DNA from 2 places in the Vibrio sp. QJM3NY_35 genome. Region 1 is predicted to be linked to the other one. Evidence: riboswitches for the same ligand, from Rfam matches in the RefSeq annotation. Region 1 holds a riboswitch; the other holds the start of a gene.
The links. A riboswitch is a leader RNA that binds a small molecule or an ion and turns the genes downstream of it on or off. The one in region 1 is predicted to bind thiamine pyrophosphate.
Positions count from the first base shown of each region.

Region 1 (4,426 bases):
GCCAATTAGAGCCAAGGCCGGATCTCGTGGTTATCGGTAACGCAATGAGCCGCGGTAATCCGTGTGTTGAGTATGTGTTGGATAACAACCTTAGATACACCTCTGGTCCTCAGTGGTTGCAAGAGTTCCTGCTGCATGACCGTTGGGTGTTAGCGGTATCTGGAACGCACGGTAAGACCACGACATCAAGCATGTTGGCTTGGATCTTGGAAGATTGTGGCTATGCACCGGGCTTCTTAGTTGGCGGTGTGTTGGGTAACTTTGGTATCTCTGCGCGCCTTGGTGAAAGTATGTTCTTCGTGGTAGAAGCCGACGAATACGATAGTGCTTTTTTCGATAAACGATCTAAGTTCGTTCATTACCACCCAAGAACCTTAGTGATGAATAACCTAGAGTTCGATCATGCGGACATCTTTGACGATCTTGAAGCGATTAAGCGACAATTCCATCATTTGGTGCGTACTGTGCCAAGCAATGGTCGCATTTTCTCACCTAAGCAGGATATCGCTATTCAAGATGTTTTAGCTCGCGGTTGCTGGAGCGAAACTGAATCGAGTGGCGAGCAAGGCGATTGGGATGCCAAAAAACTGGTCAAAGATGGCTCTCAATTTGAGGTTTACTTCCAAAATGAATGTGTTGGAACCGTAGACTGGGATTTGGTTGGTGATCATAACGTAAGTAATGCCTTGATGGCGATTGCGGCGGCAAGACATGTCGGTGTGACACCCGACTTAGGATGTGAATCACTGGCGACTTTCATTAATACCAAGCGTCGCTTAGAGTTTAAAGGCGAGGTGGTAGGTGTTTCTGTTTATGACGATTTTGCTCATCACCCAACGGCGATTGAACTTACTCTGGGCGGATTACGTAATAAGGTCGACACTAAGAAAATCATTGCCGTTTTAGAACCTCGTTCTGCCACCATGAAACGTGGTGTGCACAAAGAAACCCTGGCTGATTCGTTGAAGCAGGCGGATTCTACCTACTTATTCCAACCGGATAACATTGATTGGTCAGTTCAAGATGTTGCCGATGCGTGCCATCAACCTGCACACGTGAGTGATGACATGGATGCATTCGTTGCTAAAATTGTCTCAGAGGCACAAGCGGGCGACCAAATCTTGGTAATGAGTAATGGTGGCTTTGGTGGCATTCACCAAAAATTGTTGGATGGATTGGCACTCAAAGGCTAACGGCATCCACGACCTTATAATTTGAAGTAATTGAGAACATGACAAAACACGATAAAGCGATAACTCTTGCTTTCACTGGCGCATCCGGTGCGCCTTATGGCCTGCGTTTACTTGAATGCCTTTTGGCAGCCGATTATCAGGTCTACTTGCTGATTTCATCGGCAGCGCGAGTGGTATTGGCGACCGAGCATGAACTTAAGTTACCTGCTGGGCCAGATGCGGCGAAACAAGCTTTAGTTAAACACCTTGGCTGCGACCCTCAAAAGCTGGTGGTGTGTGGCAAAGATGATTGGTTCTCGCCGGTTGCCTCTGGTTCAGCAGCGCCGAAGCAGATGGTCGTTTGCCCATGTTCCGCGGGAAGCTTGGCTTCGATTGCTCATGGTCTATCGGATAACCTGATTGAGCGAGCAGCCGATGTGGTCATGAAAGAGCGAGGCCAGCTGTTGTTAGTGGTTCGTGAGACGCCATTTTCGACGCTTCATCTCGAAAACATGCACAAGCTTTCGACCATGGGTGTGACGATCATGCCTGCAGCCCCGGGTTTTTATCATCAACCTAAGTCAATTGAAGATTTGGTCGACTTTATGGTGGCGCGTATCCTTGATCACTTAGGTATAGAACAAGGTTTAGTGCCACGTTGGGGCTACGATCAACGTAATTGATCCAAACTTGATAGCTTATTGTTAAAAATCAAATTACAATCCTGAACACTCATCGGGGAGCAAACCATTCAAATAATGAATGCGAGCTGAGATCAAGCTGATGCTTGGGACCCGTAAACCTGAACCAGATAATGCTGGCGTAGGAATTGAGTTAGGAACAACCTCAACCGTTCTCCTCCCTCAAACCTGTGCCGCTCAGACCATGGAGAGCGTCCAGTGAAATTCATATTAACTACCCTTGCTGTTACTACAGCTATTTCTTTTTCTGCCTTTGCTGCAGACAACACTTTGACTGTATACACCTATGACTCTTTTGCTGCGGATTGGGGCCCTCGTCCTGCCGTTAAAAAAGCATTCGAAGAGAAGTGTGGTTGTGATGTGAATTTTGTCGCTCTAGAAGATGGCGTCTCTATCCTGAACCGTTTACGTCTTGAAGGCGAAAACAGCAAAGCCGATATCTTGCTAGGTCTCGACAACAACCTGATGGCTGAAGCGAAAGCGACGGGCTTATTGGCTGAGCATAATGTTGATACTTCATCAGTAACGCTTCCTAATGGTTGGAACGACAGCACTTTTGTTCCCTATGACTTTGGTTACTTTGCTTTTGTTTACAACAAAGAGAAGTTAGCAAACCCACCGAAGAGCCTTAAAGAGTTGGTTGAGCAGCGTGATGATCTTAAGGTTATCTACCAAGACCCACGTACATCAACACCTGGCCAAGGCATGATGCTTTGGATGAAGTCGGTATACGGTGATGAAGCAACTACAGCATGGAAGAAGCTTGCCCAGAAAACAGTGACTGTAACCAAAGGTTGGTCTGAAGCTTACTCTATGTTCCTAGAAGGCGAGTCAGATTTAGTCTTGTCTTACACAACGTCTCCGGCTTACCACATTATTGCTGAGAGCGATTCTAAGTATGCAGCAGCAAGCTTCGAAGAAGGGCATTACACTCAAGTGGAAGTGGCCGCTAAAGTTAAAGGCAGTAAGAACGAGAAACTTGCTGATGAGTTTATGGCGTTTATCCTAAGTGATGAATTCCAATCGGCGATGCCAACAGGTAACTGGATGTACCCAGTGACGGATGTTGAGTTACCAAAAGGGTTTGAGCAACTTACGGTTCCTCAGAAAGCGCTGAGCTTTAGCTCAGAAGAGATCGCCGAGAAGCGTAAGCCTTGGATTCGTGAATGGCAGAGTGCACTTACTTTCTAACTTACTTTAAAGAAATAGGCTTTCTGTATTTAAAAGTTCGTTCGATATACTTTGAGTGAACTGTTTACGGTAAAAATCAATTTATGATAAAGAAAACACCTAAGGTAGGTATCTGGGTTGCGATACTCATTACCGCCTTCGTGGTTTCAGCAGTTGGGGCATTGCTTAGCAATGCCCCTTCTCTTGATATCAGCCAAGTATGGTCCGATCCCTACTATTGGCATGTAACGAAATTCAGTTTTTATCAGGCGACACTCTCAACGGTGCTGAGTGTTGGCTTTGCTATACCTATTGCTCATGCGCTGTGTCGTAGACAATTTTTTGGACGCGCTTTATTGTTAAGGCTGTTCGCGTCGACCTTAGTCCTGCCGGTGTTAGTCGGTGTATTTGGCTTACTTGCGATCTATGGCAATAGTGGTTGGTTAGCTAAATTTTTGGCGAACTTCGATATTGAACTGCCATTCTCCATATACGGATTGAATGGTATTTTGCTGGCACACGTTTTCTTTAACTTGCCTTATGCCAGTCGCTTACTTTTACAAGCCTTAGATACCGTGCCTGCCGAGCAACATAAGCTGTGTGCTCATTTGGGTATGAGTCATTGGAACAAATTCAGGTGGGTCGAATGGCCGCGATTGAGACAACAACTGCCTCATGTATGTGGCTTAGTCTTCATGTTGTGCTTTACTAGCTTTGCTACCGTGATGGCGCTAGGTGGAGGTCCGAAATCGACCACTATCGAACTCGCTATTTATCAAGCGATTAAATTCGACTTTGACCTTCAAGCTGGTGCCTTGCTCGCGATATGGCAAATGCTGCTGTGTGGTGTGCTAGCTGTGAGTATTCAACGGCTATCTAAACCTATTTCAGTGACGGCCAGTCAGCTGTCGGAAGAGAAATATTTGGTTAAGGACAGCTGGTGGTCAAAAGCTTGGGATAGCTTCTGGATCATCATAGTCTCAATGCTGGTATTGCCGCCATTAGCTATGGTTATCGTCAGTGGAATTAACTCGCAGGCATTAACCGTACTCAGCAGCGAGCCATTTTGGGCGGCGTTAATGACCTCGGTTAAAGTCGCGTCATTAGCAAGTGTTATCGCAGTTGGTATTGGTATCTCCATACTGCTGACTAGCCGAGCATGGCGTTTACAGAACAAGAATTTTCGAGCCGATAAAATCGAGCTGATTGGCACTATTATCTTAGTGACTCCGGGGCTTGTGATCAGTACGGGGATCTTCTTATTACTGCGTTCACTCACCGATGTCTTTAGTTTAGCTTTCTTTATCGTGATTGCCGTCAACAGTTTAATGGCGCTGCCTTACGTAATTAAAACCTTGGCTCAACCTATGCTGCATTTGTCTC
Region 1 covers NZ_CM173507.1:3,010,720-3,015,145, reverse strand. Annotated here, with positions in the region: gene mpl (UDP-N-acetylmuramate:L-alanyl-gamma-D-glutamyl-meso-diaminopimelate ligase) at 1-1,193, shown strand, start outside; gene AC3CH3_RS13615 (flavin prenyltransferase UbiX) at 1,232-1,855, shown strand; TPP riboswitch at 1,899-2,018, shown strand; gene thiB (thiamine ABC transporter substrate binding subunit) at 2,072-3,064, shown strand; gene thiP (thiamine/thiamine pyrophosphate ABC transporter permease ThiP) at 3,148-4,426, shown strand, end outside.

Region 2 (4,426 bases), on a different replicon from region 1:
GAGATAGACAGCACCGCCAAGATAAACAAGGCCGCAAACATCTCATCAATGATCATGCGCGCATTGGCTTGTAGCATTAAGTAACCTAAACCTTCACTGGAGCCTACCCACTCACCGACGACTGCGCCTATTGGGGCTATCACCACCGCAACACGAATACCAGACGCCAATGTTGGCAATGCTGCAGGAAGTTGGATATAGCGGAGCAATTGCCATTTCGATGCACCCATGGTCTTGGCAAGATCAAGGTAACCTGTCGGTGTATTTCGCAGACCGTCGTAACAACAAGTGGTCACGGGGAAGAAGATAATGATCGCCGCCATGACGACCTTTGACGCGATGCCATAACCCAGCCACAACATCAATACTGGCGCAATCGCAAACACAGGGATCGCTTGGCTAGCAATTAAGATAGGCAACAACCAGCGTTTCAGCGGTTCGAACATCAACATCTGTAGGGCGAAAAACAGCCCCATGGATAAACCGAGCAATAGACCAAGTAAGATCTCCTGCGCAGTCACCCAAGTGTGCTTGAGTAACACATCGTAGCGTTCAATCAGCTTAAGAAAGACTTCTGCGGGAGCTGGCAGAATGAAGCTTGGCATCTCGAAGATAACCACCACCATTTGCCACAAACCAAGAATCACAGCACTACTGATGACCAAACGCATAACGGGATTCATCTGACGAGGATGTGCTGTGCTAACCTGCGCGTTGGTTGAACGAGCCACAGCTTCACTTCGCGTTAGATCATTCATAGTCACGCTCCAACTGATCTAAGATCGCTTGTTGTAACTCAGCGCATTCACCATCTAACACTCGTGGTGTCGCCGTGTTAGGCACAGACAAAGACTGAGCATTCGCAGGTGTGCCTTGCAACACATACAAGTTGTCCGCCAAACGCACCGCTTCTTGTGGATCATGGGTGATCAACACAACGGTTTTATCTCTTAACAGTTCACACGCTAAGCTCTGTAACTTGTGTCTTGTTACCGCATCCAGCGCAGAGAAAGGTTCGTCCATCAACACCACTGGTTTGTCTTGCATTAAGGTGCGAGCCAAAGCAACACGCTGACGCATACCGCCAGACAATTGATCTGGCATAGTAGACGCGTGACTAGCCAAACCAACCGCAGCGAGCAACTCGAGTGCTTGATTGGTTTGCTGTGCTTTATCAGAAGCTGGATTTTGAAAGCGATGACTTAGGCAAACATTGTCGATAACCGACAACCATGGCAGTAACAAGTCTTGCTGTGCCATGTATGCGATGCGATCCGTTAAAGGCAATTCATCAGACGTTGCCAATGTGCCCTGCCACTCCACCTTGTCGTCCAACAAGCCTGCCAGATAACGCAATACCGTGGTTTTCCCGCAGCCACTTCGACCCAACAATACCGTCCACTTACCTGCGTTTAAGCTAAGCGACAACCTAGACAAGGTCGCGTGCTCACTGTCGTTATAACGCAAGGAGGCATTGCTGAGTTGAACACCAACCGTATTAACGGACATTACCGTGTCCAACGAAGAAGTGATTTACAGGCCCATGACCTTGGCCGACTTGTAACTCATCAGCGTGAGCAATCGCGCGAGAAATGTATTGTTTTCCTAGGTCAACAGCGTCTGAGAGCGTGTTGCCTTGCGCTAAGAAAGAAGCAATCGCAGAAGAGAGCGTACAACCCGTGCCATGAGTGTTTTTGGTAGGAAAACGTTTAGCGCTAATCAGAGCAGATGCGGTTGGTAGAATCAGTAAGTCGTTACTGTTCTCATCCTTCTCTAAGTGGCCGCCTTTGAGAAGAACGGCTTTCGCGCCCAGTGCGCGTAAGTCTTCAATCATGCCCTGCATTTCGGCTTCGCTTTCAGGGACAGCTTTGCCTGTTAACGCCGCGCCTTCTGGCAAGTTAGGGGTAATGATGTCTGCCAGCGGAATCAGTTCCTGCTTTAGCGTCGTAATAGCAGAGTTTTCTAAGAGAAGGTCACCACTTGTCGCGACCATCACAGGGTCAATCACTAAGTGTTTAGGTTGGTACTGCTTAATTTTGTCTGCAACGACTTTGATGATTTGCGAATCAGCCAACATGCCGACTTTTACTGCCACGATATTGAGATCAGTAAACACTGCATCTAACTGACTAGCGACATGGTCGAGTGGAATAGGAAAAATGGCGGAAACGCCTTGCGTGTTCTGGGAAGTGATAGCGGTAATTACCGAACAAGCGAAACTACCGGTCGCAGACATAGCTTTAATATCAGCTTGGATACCTGCACCGCCGCCACTGTCTGAGCCTGCGATCGTCAATACAATCGGAGTGTTCGTTCGAATCGAACCATCAGCAGAGTGCTGTGAAACTGAGGCTTTGGGCGTTAAATCTTTTGAAATAGAACTGTGTGTCATTGTCGCTCCTACTATCTTACAAGACGTAGGAGAACGAACACCGATCGAAGGAGAAGTCGCATTAGACTCATGAAAGTTTTCATGGGTGCAGACGTAGATCGAGTGCTTATAGTTCCCTACGCCAGTGTTAACTGAATCAGGTTCAACGGGTCTCGATTAACGATCTCAGCAAACACCAAATAAGGTATATGCCCCCCGACTATTGATAGCGATAGTAACAGCACTCTCACAACTGAGATACTGATTTTATTCAATTATAAGATTTACCCTAGAATTATCACTAGCAGATTCAAAAACGGCCCCAAAATTGGAGGCCGTATTTATTAGCATGGTAAATCAAATCAGCAATCTAAAATGACACTTGGCTGTCTTGACCAACGGTTACTTGCACGCCATTTTGAGCTTCATATATTTCAAAACCATCAGCAACCGGATCAGCATTGTCTTCATCACTGTCGTGTTGCGCAGTACAGGTATAACCTAATGAGTAAGTACCTGGGTCGATGAAACCAAGGGAAAACTCATAGTTGGTCTGTGCTTGATTCATTGTCACTGAAGCTGAAGTAATCGGTTTTTTCTCCGCTGTACCACCAATTGGTGCCATGTCAGCTTTGTCGACATTACCTTCATACAAGTACACCGACTGAACATAAGTATTATCATTTGTAGGGTTACAAGCTTCAAAAGTGGTACTCGAAACAGTACCTTCAATGTTTCCTGTCTCAACCGTATTAATAAGGCTTACAGACGTTCTTTGAATGGTGTAATCAGGGAAAGTCGAACTGTTCTTTAGGCCGCGTCGTAGATCGAACTCGACAACAAAATCATTACTTTGTTGGTTCACATTAAATGAGTTATTAAAGTAAAGTACGCCAGCGTTGTCTTCTTTACCCACACCTTGCGGGCACGCGCCTTCGCCTTTCACCGTTAACTTTTGTTCCACATTATTATCATCTACGACATAAGATGGATGTTTCGGGTGATCGCCATCATGAGCAAACACACACAACTTATAACTACCTACTGGAACTACCTCATTTTCAATCAAAGGGAGCGCATCGCTGCCTTGGTAATCCAACAAATTCACACTTAATGGAATCGGATCCTCACCATCTGGCAATGGATCGCCATTTTCATCAACGTAGTCGCCGTTTTCGTCCGTTTTATACACATCATATATCAGTGGCGAACCTCCCCCTTGAGGAAGTAAAGCGACCTTACTGAATGTCACGGTGACGTCTTTAACATCATCAATGGGCGCATCACTCACGCTTAAGGTAATGGGTGTCGTACTGCTTGATGATCCTGAGTCTCCGCCACAACCAACAAGCCCTGCCAACACAAGGCTCGCTAAAGCCGTTTCCTTTAAATATTTCATAACTCATTTCCTATAAAATCACTGCTCAATAAAGGGCTTATTCGAGTGCCCTCTTATTCTTTTTCTTGTTGTGACCCATAAATAAACAGCGCTATTGTTTGATGTTTATATCCCTACTATTCAGGGCGTTCCTCATCCAAAAAAACTGTTCATCAAGGTGCACATATCAAGTCGCACATAGGTTAATTAAGTCTAGTAAGTAAATTGTCAGTAGCAACACATATTTGGCAAAGGTGCTGTCAATTGTGTTGAAATAGTCGTTGAGTAAAAAATGGGAGGCAGGGATTGAAAGCAACTTGATCAAAGTGAATAATCGCCACCAAGATCAAAAAAGGCCGTTAAGACAGCCTGTTGCTGAACTTAAACGACCTTTTCATTGAATTTTGATTAAGCTAAGACGATATCAGCTCATTCAAACTCACTTATTTTTGAAGTTGCTCTTTAGCGGCTTCAACCTTAGAAAAATCTAGGCCAAGCTCTTCAACTGCTTCTTTGATTAGCGCAGGGTTTTGCATTACCTGACCCATCAGCATTTGAAGCTTATCTTGTGGTAAACCAAGTTGGCTGATTGTCGCCATTGCTGCAAGAGGGTTCTCGGTCAACGTCTTGAATATCTCGCTGATCTGCTCGTCGCTAATATTGTTCTCTTTCAACAT
Region 2 covers NZ_CM173508.1:1,328,151-1,332,576, reverse strand. Annotated here, with positions in the region: gene AC3CH3_RS21285 (ABC transporter permease) at 1-758, opposite strand, end outside; gene AC3CH3_RS21280 (ABC transporter ATP-binding protein) at 751-1,509, opposite strand; gene thiD (bifunctional hydroxymethylpyrimidine kinase/phosphomethylpyrimidine kinase) at 1,499-2,392, opposite strand; TPP riboswitch at 2,489-2,600, opposite strand; gene AC3CH3_RS21270 (DUF4382 domain-containing protein) at 2,742-3,770, opposite strand; gene AC3CH3_RS21265 (DUF2999 family protein) at 4,193-4,426, opposite strand, start outside.
Region 2: it holds a riboswitch for thiamine pyrophosphate, as region 1 does, so the genes downstream of both, thiD (bifunctional hydroxymethylpyrimidine kinase/phosphomethylpyrimidine kinase) here and thiB (thiamine ABC transporter substrate binding subunit) in region 1, are expected to answer to the same signal.